DNA from 2 places in the Candidatus Pelagibacter sp. HIMB1509 genome. Region 2 is predicted to be linked to the other one. Evidence: riboswitches for the same ligand, from Rfam matches in the RefSeq annotation. Region 2 holds a riboswitch; the other holds the start of a gene.
The links. A riboswitch is a leader RNA that binds a small molecule or an ion and turns the genes downstream of it on or off. The one in region 2 is predicted to bind glycine.
Positions count from the first base shown of each region.

Region 1 (9,836 bases), 530 kb from region 2:
GATTTTCATGCATGCAGTTATGGCTCAGTCTTGGAATGTAATTGCAGGTTTTTCTGGTCAAATTAGTTTAGGTCATGGAGCGTTTTTTGGCATTGGTGCTTATGCAACCTCATTTTTTTATATGGAGTACGGAATAACACCTTGGATAAGTATATTTTTTGGTATGTTTGTTTCAGGAATTTTTGCTGTGTTAATTGGTATACCAATGCTCAGGTTAAGTGGTCACTACTTTGCAATTGCTACTTTATTAATTGGTATAAGTTTCCAAGTAGTTTTTCAAAGATGGGATTTAGTAGGAGCTGCATCAGGACTGTGGGTGACAATGACACCAGAAGACTCATGGTCTGCATTGCAATTTCATAGCAGTAAAGCTCCATATTATTATGTTTTTTTAATATTCTTTTTAATCACATTCTTTTTAGTCTGGTTACTTAGTAGATCAAAACTTGGTTACAGATTAAGAGCAGTGAGAGATGATCCACAAGCAGCATTAAGTTTATGTATCAATGTTTCAAATTATAAAATTATAGCTTATGTGATTTCAGCAATGATCATGGCTCCAATGGGTAGCTTGTTTGCACAATATATTTTAATTATTGATCCAGACAGAGTTTTTAATATTGAGATATCAATTATAGTTTTATTAATCACAGTACTAGGTGGAATTGGAAATGTTTGGGGTCCAATTATAGGTGCTGCAATACTTGTACCAATTTCAGAATATTCAAGAATTTATTTAGGAGGTACCGGTGGTGCTGTTGATTTAATTTTTTATGGTTTGATTTTAATGATTATTTGCATTTTTAGACCAAATGGTCTGATCTCATTTATTCCTAAAGATATTTTAGAAAGAAAAAAACAACGATGAAAATTTTAACAGTTGAAAATCTGAGTAAATCTTTTGGTGGAATCCATGCAAATAGAGATATTTCTTTTGATGTTGAAGAAGGATCTATTTTAGGAGTGATAGGACCTAATGGTGCTGGTAAATCTACTTTATTTGATTTGATTACTGGCTTTACAAAACCAGACACTGGAAAAGTTAAATTTTTTGATAAAAATATTTTTGGAATTAGCCCTGATAAAATAAGTAACCTTGGAGTAGGTAGAACTTTTCAAAAACTAAAACCATTTGCAGATCAAACATTGCTTGAAAATGTTATGATAGGAGCGTTTGTTAAAGAGAAAAATATTAAAAGAGCAAGAGATAGAGCTTTAGAAATTATTGACTTTGTAGATCTGATTGAAAAAAGACATCACTTTGCAAAAGAGTTATCAACTGGACAGAGAAAAAGATTAGAAATGGCTAGAGCTATGGCTATTGATCCCAAATTACTTTTGATGGATGAAGTAACAGGAGGTGTGGATCAAAAAACTATTCCTGGACTTGTTGAACTTGTTAAAAAATTAAAAAAAACTGGTGTAACGATTATTACAATTGAACATAATATTAATATTATTATGGAAATTTCAGACAATGTTCTTGCTTTAGATCAAGGAAAACGAATTGCATTTGGTGAACCAAAAGAAATTCAAAATAATAAACAGGTAATAGATGCTTATCTAGGAACATTTGATGCTGCTTGATGTAAAAAATATTGATGTTTTGTATGATGATTTTCAGGTTATCTGGGATGTTTCAATTAACGTAAATAAAGCAGAAATGGTTGCGCTATTAGGACCAAATGGGTCTGGTAAAAGTACTGTTTTAAATACTATTAGTAATCTTGTTGAACATAAAAAAGGTTCTATTACTTTTGATAATACTTTAATTTCAAATATTCCAACTTATAAAAGAACTGAGTTAGGAATTTCACATGTACTTGAAAGAAGAAGGGTTTTTCCACATCTTACTGTTAAACAAAATCTTTTATTGGGTGCTTGGCATCCAAAAGCAAAAGAAGAGTTAACAAATTCATTAAACAAAGTTTACAAGATATTTCCAAAGCTAGAAACTAGATCTGATCAGTTAGCAAAAACAATGTCTGGAGGTGAGCAACAAATGCTAGCTATAGCAAGAGGAATGATGGGTTTACCTAAACTTTTAATGGTTGATGAACCTTTTTTAGGTCTATCACCAATGGTTATGAAAGACTTAATTAAGATATTTAAAAATATTGTTGCAGAAGGTATTTCAATTTTATTTGTAGAGCAAAATGTAAGATTAGCTCTAAGTATGGCGGACAGAGGCTATGTTTTAGAAAGTGGTAGATTAGTCATCGATGGTAAATCAGAAGATCTAATTGATAATGAGAAAGTGACTAAAGTTTTTTTAGGAAATTAATTAAAAAGCAGCAAGATCGTTATTTAGTTTATCTGTTATAAGCATTTTACCTGGACTGTGAGTGATACAAAAATCAGGTTTTGAATTTTCTAAAACAGATTGAGGAGTAACACCACACGCCCAAAATACAGGAATTTCGTTGTTCTTTATTGTTCTAGGTGGATCACCATATTCAGGTTTCATTATATCTTTAATTCCAATTTCGTCTGGATTACCAACATGTACTGGTGCACCATGCACAGCTGGAAATCTGGAACTTATTTGAATTGATCTAATTGTATCCTTTGAACTTAAGGGTCTCATAGACACAACTAGTTTTCCAGAAAATTGTCCAGCAGGTTCACAGTCTATTGAAGTTTTATACATTGGAACAATAGTATTGTTTTCTATGTGTTGAATTGGAATACCGGCTTCAATTAAAGGCAGCTCAAAAGACATTGAACATCCTAGAACAAAAGTTGTTAAATCTTCATTCCAATATTTTTTAATATCATATGGCTCATCAACTAATTTTCCTTTTTCCCATACTCTATATTGAGGAACATCAGTTCTAATATCAATATCACCAAGATCTTTTAATGAAGGATCTCCTTTAGTACCAAATCCAATTAATGGACAAGGTTTTGGATTTTTTTGACAGAAAGAAGCAAAGTCCATTGCATATTTGCTTGGTAAGATACAAAGATTTCCTTGAACATACTTATTAGCAGTACCCGCAGTTTGTTCTTTGTAATTATTTTCTCTTATAACTTTTCTTGCTTCTAATGGATTTTGAATATCTAGCATTAAATTAGTATTTAGATTTCTTAGTTCCTTTGATTATTTCTTTTAACTCGTTATATTCTTCACAGTTACAAGTTTTTAATACTTTAAGTCTTTCTTTAGCCAAATCCATTCTATTTGTAGCAACATAAAGTTCTCCAAGATATTCATTAATACCTTTATGGTTTGGATCAATTTCTAGACCTAAAAGATAATATTTTTCTCCATTTTCATAATCTCCTAGTTTTCTAGTTGTAAATCCTAAATAGTTTAACGTATCTGCTTGAAGTGGTTTCTTCTTATTTGATTTAATAAGCAAAGGTAAAGCCTTTTCATATCTCTTTTTGGCTTTTTCTAGTTTACCTTTTTTTTCATATTTTTTTGCAACTTTGATATGAGTTACAGCCTTATCATAATCAGATTTCACTTTGCTTGTACTATCTGTACCTGCAGCTATTAGGTTTGTTGAGAACAATGTTAATACAATTATTAAGAATATTTTTTTTATCATTATAAAAATTTCTCCATTTGGCTTAAAGGTTTTAAGTTTAGTCCATTTTCAATTAAATTTTCTCTAATTGATCTTGCGGTAGCAAGTGAACTTTCATTGTCACCATGTATGCACACAGAGTCGATTTCACAAGGTATTTGCTTTCCACTGTGACAATTCAGTGCCTGATTTTTTACCATGCTCAACACATGTTTTTTAGCTTTTTCAGGGTCAGTAATTAATGCATGTGGTTTTTTTCTAGAAACTAAATTTCCATCATCTTCATAGGTTCTATCTGCAAAAATTTCACAAGCAATTTTCATATCTAATTTTTTAGCTGCTTGTTCCATTTTAGAGCCAGTAGGTACTAAATAAATCAAATCTTTACTTATTTCATTGATTGCTTTTGCTAAAGTAGTTGCTAGATCAATATCCTCACACGCCATATTATTTAATGCTCCATGTGGTTTTATATGAGTTACATTTTCTCCATGATCTTGAGCAATCTTTTGTAAAATTTCATATTGATCAATAATTAATTTTCTAACTTCTTCAGGTGCCAGGTTCATTCTTTGTCTTCCAAAATTTTCTGGGTCATTGAATGATGGATGAGCACCAATGCTTACACCGTTTTTTTTTGATATTTGAACCACTTGGTTCATAGATTCTTCATCACCGGCGTGAAATCCACATGCAACGTTAGCAGAATTTACTATATCGAGTAAATCTGGATCATATTTATTTGAATGGTGTTTTGATTTTTCACCTAAATCACAATTTATATTAATTTCCATAGTTCTATTTGTTGAAGTATAACATGCCATGATAAAAAATATATCAAATCTTGGTGACGCAGCTGTTTATTGCGACTTTGGTGTAGAGGTAAATAAATCAGTTAACTCTGAGGTAATAAAATATTTTAAAGCTTTAAAAAAAGAGAATGTTCAAAGTATAAATAATCTTACTCCTTCTTATAATAAATTAATTGTTTCTTACGACCTTAGAAAAACAAACTTTAAAGAAGTTAAAAAATTAATTGAAAATTTAAATATTAATGAAACTCAAGATAACAATAGCACTAAAATAGAAATTCCTGTTTGTTGTGATGATCAATTTTCTCTTGATATAAAAAGATTAGAAGAAAAATTAAATATCAGTCGAGATAAAATTTTAGAAAATTTTTTTAGTAAGGAATATTTTTGTTATATGACAGGATTTATCGCTGGTATGCCATTTTTAGGTGATTTGGATGAAAATATGAGAGTACCAAGATTAGAAACACCAAGAGTAAAAGTCCCAAAAGGATCAGTAGCTTTAACTGAACAATTTGCAAATATTTATACATTTGAAAGCCCTGGTGGATGGAACATACTTGGTAATACACCTGTAGATGTTTTTGATAATTCAAAAGAGGTTGAGCCAAATTTAATAAATCCTGGCGACATAGTAGTTTTTAAACAAATAAATCTTGAAAAATATAATAGCTATAATGACAAATAATTTCGAAATTATAAGAGCTGGAGTAAATACAACCTTTCAAGACCAAGGAAGAAATAATTTATATCATATAGGAATTCCATTTAGCGGAGCAATGGACAATAGAAATTATAGTTTAGCTAACAAGCTGGTAGGTAATAAATTAAATTCACCAGTTATAGAATTTGCATACCAAGGACCACATTTAAAATATTCTGGAGATAAAATTAATATAGTAGTCACTGGCGATATTGTTTTTAAAATTATTAAAAATGGCACAGAAATTGATGGTAATTGTTATGAGAGTTATCAAATCGAAAGTGGAGATGAAATCAATCTTATCTCAACAAATAAATCAGTTTATGGCTATTTAGCAGTTGGTGGAGAATTAGATTTAAAATTTCAATGGAATAGTTGTTCGATAAATACCAAGGCAAAAATTGGATCAAATAATGGAAAAAAATTAGAGAACGGTCAAAAAATAAATATATTAAATATTAATTCAGACCAAAGTAAAAAAAAGACTAATTATATAAATTCTAAAGTTGAAAATATTAGAGTAATAAAAGGACCAAACTTTGATTATTTTTCTGATGAAGGAAAAAAGATATTTTTTGAAAAAGAATTTTCTGTATCAAAACTTTCAGATAGAATGGGAATGAGATTAGAAGGTCCAAAAATTGAAAATATTGTAAATACCAATATTAAATCAGAAGGTTTGTTAAAAGGAGTCATCCAAGTACCAGCAGATGGAAACCCAATTATTATGCTTTCAGACCATGGTACTATTGGAGGATATCCAAAAATTGGTGTGGTAGCTAGTGTTGATTATGATCGATTGGTACAAATATCACCTGGCTCAAAAATCAAATTTAAAGAGATAAATTTATCTGATGCTGAAACTTTATTTAAATTGTATGAGATGGATACTCAGAACTTACTAAATCAAATATAATGAATATTATTAGAAAACTTCCAGGGCCTTTTTTAATTTTCTTAGGTGCGTGTAGTCTTAGTTTTGGAGGTTTGATTGTTAAGTCATTTGAAGGAGCAACTCTTTGGCAAATATTATTTTGGAGAACAGTATTTTTCTTAGTTGTTATTAGCTTGTACTTAGCTTTAACTTATAAAAAACAAGTATTTAGATCCTTTTATAATTTAGGATTTCCTGGTTTCTTTGGTGGATTTATTTTATCACTTGGTTTTAGTGGTTATGTATTTGCGATGTATAACACAACAGTTGCTAATGCTAATTTTATTATTCAAACACAAACAATTTTCTTAGCAATATTTGGTTACTTTTTTTTAAAAGAAAAAATTTCAGCAATAACTCTTACTTCAATAATTCTTGCAATTTCAGGAATACTTTTAATGGTTGGGAGTTCTTTATCTCCAGGCCAAATGTCTGGAAATATTGCAGCTTTCATAATGCCAATTTCATTTGCTACATTAATTTTAGTAGTAAGAAAATATCCAACTGTTGATATGGTTCCTGCTCAATTTGTTGCAGGTGTTTTTGCGTTGTTAATCGGTTATTTAATGTCAGAAAAAATAATGATATCTCCAAACGATATCTTTTTAGGATTTTTAGCTGGGTTTTTACAATTAGGATTAGGTTTTATATTTATTACTATCGGTGCTCAACGAACACCATCAGCAATGGTTGGAATCATAATGTTAACTGAAGCTGTACTAGGTCCTTTATGGGCGTGGTTGTTTATAAATGAACAACCACCTTTTATTGTTATAATTGGAGGAACAATAGTTATTTTTGCAGTTTTACTTCAATTTTACAATTTATATACCTCAGAAAAATAAAGCGATCTAATAACATTTGACATTAAACAGTATTTATTAGAATATTTGTTAACGGGAGAGATCACAAACTTTGTGACACCGAAGGAGCAACCGCCCAGGAAACTCTCAGGTAAAAGGACCGTATTATATTAACTCTGGAAAGAGATTGAGTTCTCGCCGAAGGAGTAAAACTCTCAGGCAAAAATACAGATGGGTACTAAAGAGTTAGTATGGGAAAAAAAACATCATTAAATAAACTTCATCAAGATAACCAAGCTAAATTTGTGGAATTTGCTGGATATGAAATGCCCATACAATACAGTAAAGGAATTGTTGAAGAGCATAAATTTACAAGATCAAATGCAGGTATTTTTGATGTGTCTCATATGGGTCAATTATTTATCCATGGTGGAGAGGACTTAACTGCTGATCTTGAAAAAATTTTTCCACTTGATTTAAAAAATTTGAAACAAAACTGTTCTAAATATAGTTTTTTATTGAACGATAGTGCTGGAATTCATGACGATTTGATAATCACTAAAATTGAAAAAGGATATTTAATTATTTTAAACGCAGCCTGCAAAGATAATGATTTTAAAATTTTATCAGATTTACTGAAGAGTAAATATGAAATGGTTCTTGATGATCAAAGAGCATTAATTGCAATCCAAGGTCCAAAGTCAGTTGAGATTTTAAACAATACAATAGAAGGTGTTGAAAAACTTAATTTTATGACAGGGAACTGGTTTGATTATAAAGATCAGAAAGTTTTTGTAACAAGATCTGGTTACACAGGAGAGGATGGTTTTGAAGTATCTATTAATAACGATTTAGCTGAAGGCTTTACTCAAAATTTGATGGAAAAAGGAGCACAACTTATAGGACTTGGGGCAAGAGATACCTTGAGATTAGAGGCTGGATTGTGCTTATATGGTCATGAACTTGATACAGAAAAAACACCAATTGAAGCTAATTTAAAGTGGGCAATTTCTAAAGAGAGAATTTCAAAAGGTGGATTTATTGGTTCTGATAAAATTATGAAAGAAATACAAGAGGGTACCTCTAAAATTAGAATTGGGATTAAGCCAGAAGGAAGATTGATTGCTAGAGAAAAAACTAAAATCTTTGATGAGTCAGAAAAACTTATTGGCGAGGTTACCAGTGGGACTTTTGGCCCAAGTGTAAATGGCCCAATAGCAATGGGCTACATTGATAAAGAATTTTCTAAAGTTGATACAAAAGTTTTACTAGAAGTAAGAGGGAAAAAACATCCTGCAAGTGTTTGTGGGTTACCATTTTATAAAAAAAGTTACGTGAAAGGAGCAAACTAATGAGTGAAGTTAAATTTTCAAAAGAGCACGAGTGGATTACAGTGGAAGGCGATGTTGCTACCATTGGAATTACAAAACATGCAACAGAAATGTTAGGAGATATTGTTTTTGCTGAGTTACCTGAAAAAGGTTCAAGCGTTGAAAAAGATGGCACAGCAGGGGTAGTTGAGTCAACTAAAGCTGCAAGTGATGTTTATACTCCAGTAAGTGGCGAAGTAGTAGATACTAACCAAGCTATAGTAGATGATCCTGCTAAAATAAATGAAGACCCTGAGGGATCAGCTTGGTTTTTCAAACTTAAACTAAAAGATAGTTCAGAAATGGATAGTTTAATGAACAAAGAAGAATATGATAAATTTGCAAAGGAGAGTGCTAGCTAATGTTACATAACTCACAAAAAGACTTTTTAAAAAGACACATTGGGCCTTCAGAGGAAGATCAAAATAAAATGTTGAAGGAGCTTAATTATAATTCATTAGATGATTTAATAAAAAGTACAGTTCCAGAAAAGATACAATTGAAAGATGGATTAAATATAGGAGAGTCTAATTCTGAGTATGAAGCATTAAGAAAACTGAAGGCGATTTCAAAAAAAAATCAAATTTATTCAAATTTTATTGGTATGGGTTACTATGGAACTTACACTCCATATGTGATTTTAAGAAATATTCTAGAAAATCCAGGTTGGTATACTTCTTACACTCCTTATCAGCCAGAAGTAGCACAAGGAAGATTGGAAATGCTTCTAAACTTCCAACAAATGATTGTTGATTTCACAGGTATGGATATTGCAAATGCATCGTTGCTTGATGAAGGAACAGCAGCTGCAGAAGCTATGGGACTAAGTCATAGATTAAACAAAAAAGATAGCAATTTAGTTTTTGTTTCAGAAAATTGTCATCCACAAACAATTGATGTAATTCAAACAAGAGCAGAACCAATGGGATTAAAAGTACTTGTTGGTAATGAAGATAAAGTGTTAGATCAACTTAAAGAGGATTTAGTTTGTGGAATTCTCCATTATCCTGGAACTTTAGGAGACATTAAAGATCCAAGTGAAGCGATCAGCAAAATCCATAAAAAAAATGGAAAAGCTGTATTAGTCTCTGATTTATTAGCTTTAGCGCTACTTAAAACACCAAGAGAATTAGGCGCAGATATTGCAGTTGGAAGTTCTCAAAGGTTTGGAATTCCAATGGGTTATGGTGGACCTCACGCAGCTTTCTTTGCAACTAAAGATGAGTTTAAAAGGTCTATGCCAGGAAGAATTATTGGTGTGTCAGTAGATAGACATGGAAATAAAGCTTACAGACTATCACTTCAAACAAGAGAACAACATATTAGAAGAGATAAAGCTACAAGTAACATTTGCACTGCTCAAGCATTGTTAGCAATTGTTTCTGCCGCATATGCAATTTACCATGGACCAGATGGAATAAAAACTATTGCAGAACGAGTATCACAATTAGCTAAAAATTTTGCAGATAAATTAAAACAATCTGGATATGAAATTTATTCAGATCATTTCTTTGATACAGTTACAATTGTAACAAAAGATAAAACTGATCAAATCTATAAAAATGCTTTAGATCAAAAAGTAAACATTAGAAGAGTAAATTCTGAAATGTTGGCAGTTTCTTTTGATGAAAAGAAAAATGTTTATAGAGCAAATCAATTGTTGAAAATTTTTAATGCA
Region 1 is NZ_JBNAIU010000001.1:572,571-582,406, forward strand. It holds gene ACTTBO_RS02945 (branched-chain amino acid ABC transporter permease) at 1-868, shown strand, start outside; gene ACTTBO_RS02950 (ABC transporter ATP-binding protein) at 865-1,587, shown strand; gene ACTTBO_RS02955 (ABC transporter ATP-binding protein) at 1,577-2,284, shown strand; gene ACTTBO_RS02960 (putative hydro-lyase) at 2,285-3,070, opposite strand; gene ACTTBO_RS02965 (tetratricopeptide repeat protein) at 3,075-3,557, opposite strand; gene ACTTBO_RS02970 (5-oxoprolinase subunit PxpA) at 3,557-4,330, opposite strand; gene ACTTBO_RS02975 (allophanate hydrolase subunit 1) at 4,359-5,036, shown strand; gene ACTTBO_RS02980 (biotin-dependent carboxyltransferase family protein) at 5,026-5,967, shown strand; gene ACTTBO_RS02985 (DMT family transporter) at 5,967-6,830, shown strand; glycine riboswitch at 6,872-6,961, shown strand; gene gcvT (glycine cleavage system aminomethyltransferase GcvT) at 7,040-8,140, shown strand; gene gcvH (glycine cleavage system protein GcvH) at 8,140-8,520, shown strand; gene gcvP (aminomethyl-transferring glycine dehydrogenase) at 8,520-9,836, shown strand, end outside.
Region 1: linked by a shared signal. The riboswitch ahead of gcvT (glycine cleavage system aminomethyltransferase GcvT) and the one ahead of ACTTBO_RS00185 (malate synthase G) in region 2 are both predicted to bind glycine.

Region 2 (9,836 bases):
GTTTGTATTTTATCATAGTATAGAATTAGTTATCAAAATTTATATTTCAATATGTTCAACTTCTATAATCAGCATTAATCTCAATATAATTTTTTGTAAAATCCATAGTAAAAGCAGTAAAGCTTTTGGGACCAGTAAACAAATCTACATTGATTTCTATATTTTCACCTTTCATATACTCAGCTACTAATTTTTCATCGTAATTCTTGTGTAATTTTCCATACTGAATTATTTGATAATTTCCAAATTTCAAACCTAATTTATTTAAATTTAATTTTGGTCCTGCTTTTCCTATTGCCATCACTATTCGTCCCCAGTTAGGATCTTCACCTGCAATAGCTGTTTTTACCAAAGCTGAATTTGCTATTGAGAAAGCAATTGTCTTTGCATCTTGTTCACTTTTGCTTTTTTTAATATTTATAGTGACAAATTTTGATGCTCCTTCTCCATCAGAAACTACTCTCTTTGCTAAATTTAACAAAACATTGTTTAATGCTTTGTCGAATTTTTTTAGTTTTATATCATTAATACTTTTAATATTTGAATTGTTTGCTTTATTTGTTGCAAAAATACTAACCATATCATTTGTGCTAGTGTCCCCATCACACGAGATAGCATTAAATGTATTTGTAATATTTTTTTTTAATAATTTACTTAAAATATCATTCGATAAGTTGGCATCTGTAAATATGTATGCCAAGGTGGTTCCCATATTTGGAAATATCATACCCGAACCTTTGGCGATACCATAAATTTTTACCTCTTTATCTCCAATTTTACATTGTTCCATCGCGAGTTTTGGTTTTGTATCAGTGGTCATTATTCCTAAGGCTGCTTTCATCCAAAGAAATTTGTTTTGTGTATAGTTGATTTTTTTAATCAAGTTTGGAATTTGAACTATTATCTTTTCACATGGAAATGTTTCACCTATTGTACCTGTGCACCCAAAAATAATTTCCTTTGAAGTAATTTTCTTTGGATAATCTTCATCTTCAACTTGTTTTTTTGATAATTGTTCAGAAGTTAAATCAGCAATTTTTGCGAGACTTTCGTAACCTTGTCTACCTGTGAAAGCATTTGCATTTCTAGTATTTACAATAAGAGAATAAATTTTTTTTGATTTTTGATTTATATTCCATTTGATATTTTCTGAGATAATTTTTGATTGTGTATAGACAGAGGCATGATTTGCACCATCTCTAAAGTAAAACATTACTAAATCATCTCTTTTAGTTTTATATAAATCTGCGCTTAGAGCTGAAATAGATAAGCCATCTATATGATCAAGGTCCTGGAAATCCATCATTCTGGTATTTTTTGATTTCGAGGTTAAAAAATTTGTTAAATTAATACCCATGATATTTAAAATAATTGTTTAATACATATATTAAACCATATATTTAAAGAATAAATCAAATAGTCATGTTTAACCCACTTAACCTAATTACAAAGTTTATCAAATCTAGTAATCAAAAAGAACTAGATAGAATTGGAAAAATTGTAGAAAAAATAAATTCATACGAGGAACAATTCATAAAATTAAGTGATACAGACTTTCCCAAAAAAACAGTTGAATTTAAAAATCAATTAAAAAATGGAAAAAGTTTAGACGAAATTCTACCTGAAGCATTTGCACTAGTAAGGGAAGCTGCAAAAAGAACAAGACAAGAAAAGCACTTTGATGTTCAACTTATTGGGGGAGTAGTTCTTCACGAAGGTAAAATTGCTGAAATGAGAACGGGTGAAGGAAAAACACTCACTATTGCTTTAGCGGCGTATTTAAATGCGCTTTCTGAAAATGGAGTTCATATAGTAACAGTTAATGATTACTTAGCAAAAAGAGATTCCATGGAAATGGGTATCATATATAATTTTCTAGGTCTTACTTCAGGATTTATAAATAATGATCAAGATGATCTAGAAAGAAAGAAAAACTACAATTGTGACATTACTTATGCAACCAACAGTGAATTAGGATTTGATTATCTAAGAGATAACATGAAGTTTTCTCAAAAAGAAATGGTTCAAAGATCTCATGTATTTTCAATTGTAGATGAAATAGATTCCTGTTTAATTGATGAAGCAAGAACTCCACTTGTAATTTCTGGAGCTGCAGAAGATAAGACTGCTCAATACCTAGCTATAGATAAACTTGTTAAAATTTTAAATAATAAAGATTTTGAAATAGATGAGAAAGAAAAAAGTATACTTTTAACAAACGAGGGTATTAATAATGTTGAAAAACTTTTTTCTAATGCGGGTATCCTAAAAAATGATAATTTTTATGACCCAGAAAATCTTCATTTAGTTCACCACGTAAATCAAGCACTTCGTGCAAATCATTTATTTGAAAAAGGAAAAGATTACATAGTAAAAGATGGAGTTCTTAAAATCATAGACGAGTTGACTGGTAGAATTTTAGAAGGAAGAAGATTTGGAGATGGACTTCATCAGGCTCTTGAAGCTAAAGAAAAAATTCAGATACAAGCTGAAAATCAAACTTTAGCATCTATTACCTATCAAAATTATTTTAAACTATATAAAAAAATATCAGGTTGCACTGGTACTGCAGTCACAGAGTCTGAGGAATTTTTTGAGATATATAATCTTTCAGTAGTTGTAATACCAACAAATAAAGAAATGATCCGAAAGGACTATAATGATTTGATCTTTAGAACTGAAAAAGAAAAAAATGATGCAATAATTAATAAGATCATTGAAAAACATGAAATTGGTCAACCAATTTTGGTATTCACATCTAGTATCAACAAATCTGAAGTTTATTCTAAATTATTAAATGAAAAAAATATTAAACACGTAGTTTTAAATGCAAAGAACCATGAAAATGAAGCTGAAATTATTGCAAATGCTGGAAAAGAAAAATCTTTGATAATTACAACTAGTATTTCTGGTAGAGGGGTTGACATCCAGCTTGGTGGAAAAAAAGGATCAATTCCTGATGATCAGTTAAAAATAGATAAAGAAAAAATTAAATCTCTAGGTGGCTTATTTGTAATTGGTACAGAAAGAATGGAGTCTAGAAGAGTGGACAATCAAGCAAGAGGAAGAGCTGGACGACAAGGAGATGAGGGCAGTTCTGTGTTTTATGTAAGTTTAGAAGATGATTTGATGAGAATTTTTGGCTCAGAATCTATGAATAATATGCTTGAAAAACTTGGTTTAAAAGATGGTGAAAGTATTGATCACCCTTGGATCAACAAAGCATTAGAAAGAGCTCAGCAAAAAGTTGAAGCCAGAAATTTTGATATCAGAAAAACACTTATCAAATTTGATAATGTTTTGAATGACCAAAGACATGTTGTGTTTTCTCAAAGAAAAAACGCAATGAATAGTGAAAATATTTTTGACTATTCTGATGAATATTTAAAAGAAATATCAGAAGACTTGATAAAATTAAAAATTCAAAATCTATCTAATCCTAAAAGTAATGAATTTAACAATAAAGTTAAGCAAATTGTTGGAAAAAGTTTTAATGATACTGAACTTGAAAGTTTGATTTCTGCCAAAGATAATGAACTGAAAGAGCAAATATCTACAAAATTCAATGAGACACGTAATGAAAGAATTAAAGTTCTAAACGAACAGCATGCAAAAGAAATTGAAAAAAGAATATTTTTGCAAACAATAGATTTGAATTGGAAATCACATATACAATATTTAGAACAGCTTAGACAGGTAATTGGGTTAAGGTCCTATGGTGGTAGAGATCCTTTAGTTGAATATAAAAAAGAAGCTTTTGATTTATTTTCAAATTTACTAGAAAAACTAAAATTAGACTACGTTACAATATTAATGAATTTAAAAGTTATAACAGAAGAAAAATCTTCCAATGAGGAAAGTTTAAATCCAAAACCACAAACCAAAAAAATGGGAAGAAATGAACCTTGCTTTTGTGGATCAGGTAAGAAGTTTAAACATTGCCATGGGGCTTTGTAATTCTTAAAAAAGAAAAAATAAAGAAGCTAAAAATAATAAACCTACACCAATACCAAATAATAATTTTTTTGATTTGAAAATATTATCAAAATTATTTTTCTTAATGGTCAAATTGCTTAGATCTTCTACATTATTCATAAAACCATCATTTCTTCCAATTTTTAAAAATTTATTTTTTCTTTCATTCATTATATCTTCTGACGTCATTTCTTTGTATTGATCTAAATTTGTAGAAATAGATTTTCTAACATTGTCTAGCATCAGTTCTCTATCCCTGTGAGCACCACCTAAAGGTTCTGGGATTATTTCATCAATAACTTTTAATTTTAATAAATCTTTTGCGGAAAGCTTCATTGCTTTTGCTGCATCAAGCATTTTTTTTGGATCTCTCCATAATATAGTTGCACAGCCTTCAGGAGATATAACTGAATAAATAGCATTTTCTAGCATGATAACTTTGTTAGACGATGCTAATGCAATCGCACCACCTGATCCACCCTCACCTATAATTATTGCAATAGTTGGCACCTTAAGTTCCATGCAACATTCAATTGATTTTGCTATTGCCTCAGCTTGACCTCTTTCCTCTGCACCAACACCAGGATAAGCACCAGGCGTGTCTATAAAAGAGATAATTGGAATTTTAAATTTATTTGCTAAATTCATTAATCGAATAGTTTTTCTATAACCCTCAGGTCGCATCATCCCAAAATTTCTTTGAATTCTGCTATCCAAATCTTCACCCTTTTCTTGACCGATAACTAAAACTGACTGACCATTAAATTTTGCAAAACCAGTAAGTACAGATTTATCTTCACCATAATAACGGTCACCAGATAGAGAAATAAAATCTTCGAATAAATTATCTATGAAAAATTTAGACTTTGGTCTGTCTTCATGTCTTGCAACCATGGTGGTTTGCCATGGATCTAGGTTTGAATATATATCATTTAATTTTTGATCTAACTCAACTTGTGTTTTTGAAATTTTTTGCGTGTCTACTTCTGACAATCCCTCTTGATTATAGGGATCTTTTAATTTTTCCAATTCTGTCTCTAAATCTTTAATCTCAGTTTCAAAATTAAGATAATTTTTCATAATATGGTTATAGCTGATGGTTAATTCATAAAAAAGGCAATAAAATGATATTTAATTTAAAGTGTAATTGTTATTAATTGACTCTTTTCTAGAAGAGGATACATACTTTGTTATCGGGAGAGACTAATAAATTTAGCACCGAAGGAGCAACCACCCCGGAAACTCTCAGGTAAAAAGGACCGATAGTTGCATAACACTCTGGAAAGAGAATTAATTCCGCCGAAGGAGCAAAACTCTCAGGCAAAAATACAGATGGGGTAATTTAGGTGATATGCAAGAAAAATATATAAATATAAATACTTTAAAAGTATCTGAAAAACTTTCTCAATTTATTAGCGACGAGCTATTAAAAGAAACAGATCTATCTGTTGATAATTTTTGGTCAGGGTTCGAGAAAACAGTCAATGAATTAGCACCTAAAAATAAAGAATTAATAAAATTTAGAGAAGACTTACAAAAACAAATAGACAATTGGCATATAAAAAATAAGGGAAATAAATTTAATTTGTCAGAATATAAAAAATTTCTAACAGAAATTGGTTATTTGAAAGAAGAAGGTGACGATTTTGAAATATCAACTCAAAATGTTGATGAGGAAATAACAAGTATTGCTGGACCTCAACTTGTTGTACCAGTAATGAATGCGAGATATGCATTAAATGCTGCTAATGCTAGATGGATGAGCTTGTACGATAGTCTGTATGGAACAGATGTAATTGAACAATCAGAAGATAGTGTATCTGAAAGATACGACCCATTAAGAGGTGAGATGGTAATAAAATATGGAAGAGATTTTTTAGATAAATATTTTCCATTAGCAGGATTGAGTTGGCAAAAAATTACAAGTTTTGCGGTTAAGTATGGAAAATTTAAAGCTTTAAAAGGTGCTGATATTTATGATTTATTAGATGAGAATAAGTTTATTGGCCATAGGGGTGAAGCTGACAACCCGTCTGCTATAATTTTAAAAAATAACAATTTACATATAGAAATTTTAAAAGACTCAAGAGCTTTTGCAGCTCAACAAGATCATGCTGGGATTAGTGACATAATTTTAGAATCTGCGGTGTCAACTATATGTGATAACGAAGATAGTGTAGCTGCTGTAGATGCAGAAGATAAAATTGTTTGTTACAGAAATTGGCTAGGTCTGATGAAAGGTGATCTAAAATCAAAATTTGAAAAAGAGGGAAAATTATTTGAAAGAAAACTTAACCCCAATAGAAGCTATATTTCAAAAGATGGAAAAGGTTTAAAGCTTCATGGAAGAAGTTTGCTGCTAGTTAGAAATGTTGGTCACTTAATGACTAATCCATCAATAATTTTAAAAGATGGTAGTGAAGTTCCAGAAGGAATATTGGATGCATTCATTACTACAGCTGCAGCCCTTCATGATATTAAGAAAAAATCTAATTCAAGAACTGGTTCTATTTATATCGTGAAACCAAAAATGCATGGACCAGATGAAACTGCATTTACTGATTTGCTTTTCTCAAAAGTTGAAGAAGTTTTAGGTTTGCCAAAATATACCTGCAAGATTGGAATAATGGATGAAGAAAGAAGAACTTCAGCTAATTTAAAAGAGTGCATTAGATCGTTAAAAAATAGAGTTTTCTTTATAAATACAGGTTTTCTAGACAGAACTGGTGATGAAATGCACACCTCTATGGAAGCTGGTCCGATGATTAAAAAAGGTGACATGAAAACTTCAAAATGGATTACAGCATATGAAAACAACAATGTTGATATTGGTTTAAAATGTGGATTATCTGGAAAAGCTCAAATTGGAAAAGGAATGTGGGCAATGCCTGATAAAATGAAAGATATGATGGAGCAAAAAACTGGACATTTAAAAGCAGGTGCAAATTGTGCATGGGTTCCATCTCCGACTGCTGCAGCTTTACATTCGCTACATTATCATGAAATAAATATTTTTGATGAACAACAAAAAATTAAAAATAGAGAACAAGCAAAGCTTGATGATCTTTTAACAATACCTACTGCTGATAGACCAAATTGGTCTGTAGATGAAATTAATAAAGAAATTTCTAACTCAGCTCAAACTTTATTAGGTTATGTGGTCAGATGGATTGATCAGGGCGTTGGATGCTCCAAAGTACCAGATATAAACAACGTAGGTTTGATGGAAGATAGAGCCACTCTTAGAATTTCATCTCAACATATTGCAAATTGGATACATCACGGAATTACAACAAAAATTCAAGTTGTAGAAATTCTTAAAGACATGGCTAAAATTGTTGATGATCAAAATAAAAATGACACTAATTACGTAAGAATGAGTGATAACTTTGAAAATTCAATTGCATTTCAAACTGCATGTGATTTGGTGTTTAAAGGAAAAGAACAACCATCTGGTTATACTGAACCTTTACTGCATTTAAATAGACTTACTAAAAAGTCTAATCTGAATTAGAAACTAAGTTAGACCGATTTTTAAAAGCAGAAAATAAAGTCCCGTCGTCTAAACTTTCAATTTCACCACCTATAGGTAGCCCCTGTGCAAGTTTTGTAATTTTTACATTAGAATTTTTTAGGCTATCTTGGATGTAGTAAGCAGTAGTTTGACCTTCAACAGTTGCACTTGTAGCTAATATAACTTCTTCAATTTTATCTCGATTAACTCTCTCTACCAGCGAATTTACAAGTAAATCTTCTTTTCTTTGACCTACTGATGAAATGGTGCCTCCCAGAATATGAAAATACCCTTGATAAATATTTGAATTTTCAATCGACCATTGATCAGCAATGTCTTCAACAACACAAATCTTTGAATATTTATTTTTTGTATTTTCACAATTTATACATCCAGTTGAAATTGATTTAAGTGAACCACAAGAATTACATCTAGTTACATTTTTATAAACTTGAGCCAATGTATTTGCCATTGGTTTTACTAATTCATCACGGTTATTAATGAGTTTTAAAACAATCCTTTTAGCAGATTTTGGTCCTAAACCTGGAAGCTTTGAAATTAATTTTATTAATTCCTCAATCTCATTAATATTTTGCATCTGCTATAATGGCCACTTAAAACCAGGTATTCCAAATCCACCTGTGGCTTTTGATATCTCTTCTGATGTTTTCGACTTTAATTGTGATTTAGCGTTATTATGTGCAGCTACAATTAAATCTTCTATTATTGATTTGTCTTCTTTCATTATTTCATCTGATAGTTTAATTGATTGCATTTCACCTTCTCCATCCAAGACGATTTTTGCTGAATTTGAGCCAGAAACACCCTCTACTCTAATCTCCTTAATTTTTTGCTGACTCTCTTTCATTTTTGCTTCAAGTTCTTTTGCTTTATCTAATATTTTATTAAAATCAGTCATTATCCTTATCCTCCTTAGTTATCGATTTAACATCTACCAGTTCTGCATCAGGAAAATTTTCCATAAAGTTTTTATAAATTTCAGTTTGTTTAGCTTTTTCAATTAATATTTTTTTTTCATTTTCTTTCTTTTCTCTAACTGAGAGATCTCCTTTTGATTTACTAAGTGTGATAATCCATCTTTCTTTTGTCCATTCAAAAAGCTTTGTGGAAAGGTCTTTCACAAAATCTTTATCAAGGCTGTCATTAAATGAAATCTCAATCCTATTTTTTTCAAATTTAACCAAATTGACATTTTTCTCTAATTCAAATTTAAGTTTTAATTCTCTTTTACTTGTGCAAGTAGCAATTAATTCATCGAAAGAATTAATTTGAGTTTTAATTTCTGCTTTAACTTCAGTTTGTATTTCAGGATTCTTTTTTTCTTCTTGAGAAATATTTTTTATTTGATCAATAATTTTAGTCTCTGTTTTTATTTCAATTTTGCTAGTTGAATTTTCTTCTTTAGGTTTTGTATCTATTTGTTTAACTTGTTTTACAGAACTTAAATGCATTAATCTAATCAAAAACATCTCAATTGATAAATGTTGATTTGATACAATATCTAATTCTTCTAATGACTTGATAGAAAATTGCCAAAATAAAATTAATACATCTGGTTGGATTTGATTAGAAATATTTTTTATTTTGTTAAATTCTTCATCATTGAGAGAAAAATTTGTGCTTTCTAAAGTTAAAGAATTTATATTTTTAAAGTAATACAACAGTTCTAAAAAATCATTTAAAAATATTTTTGGTTCAACTCCCTGATCATATATTTTTCTATAAATTTTTATTACCTTTTCTTCTTCTCCTCTTAATATCAATTCAAATAAATCAATTAATTGTGATTTATCAAAATAACCAAAAATCTTTTGAGCAGAATTTAAATCTAGTTCTTTATCATTATCTAAACTCAATAACGCTCTATCTAACAGAGATAATGCATCTCTTACTGAGCCCTCTGATATTTTTACAATTAATTTTAGAGCGTCATCCGTAACTTTTCCGTTTTCTTTATCTTTAATTTTTTTTATAAAATCTAACAATTCAGAAGATTTAATCCTTGAAAGATCAAAACGCTGACACCTTGAAACGACAGTTATAGGAATCTTTTTTATTTCTGTTGTGGCAAATATAAATTTTAAATATGAAGGTGGTTCTTCCAATGTTTTTAGTAAAGCATTAAAAGCTTGTTTACTTAACATATGAACTTCATCGATTATAAAAATTTTGTACTTTGCTGAAGTGGGTCCGTATCTGGAAAACTCAATTAGATCTCTAACATCATCAACTCCTGTCTTGCTGGCCGCATCCATTTCAAGTACATCAATGTGACTTGAGTTTGCAATCGACTGACAATTTTCACACAAATTATCAATGCACATTT
Region 2 is NZ_JBNAIU010000001.1:39,330-49,165, forward strand. It holds gene ACTTBO_RS00165 (DUF1178 family protein) at 1-16, opposite strand, end outside; gene argJ (bifunctional glutamate N-acetyltransferase/amino-acid acetyltransferase ArgJ) at 56-1,357, opposite strand; gene secA (preprotein translocase subunit SecA) at 1,423-3,957, shown strand; gene ACTTBO_RS00180 (acetyl-CoA carboxylase carboxyltransferase subunit alpha) at 3,961-5,055, opposite strand; glycine riboswitch at 5,160-5,247, shown strand; gene ACTTBO_RS00185 (malate synthase G) at 5,327-7,489, shown strand; gene recR (recombination mediator RecR) at 7,476-8,087, opposite strand; gene ACTTBO_RS00195 (YbaB/EbfC family nucleoid-associated protein) at 8,091-8,408, opposite strand; gene dnaX (DNA polymerase III subunit gamma/tau) at 8,401-9,836, opposite strand, start outside.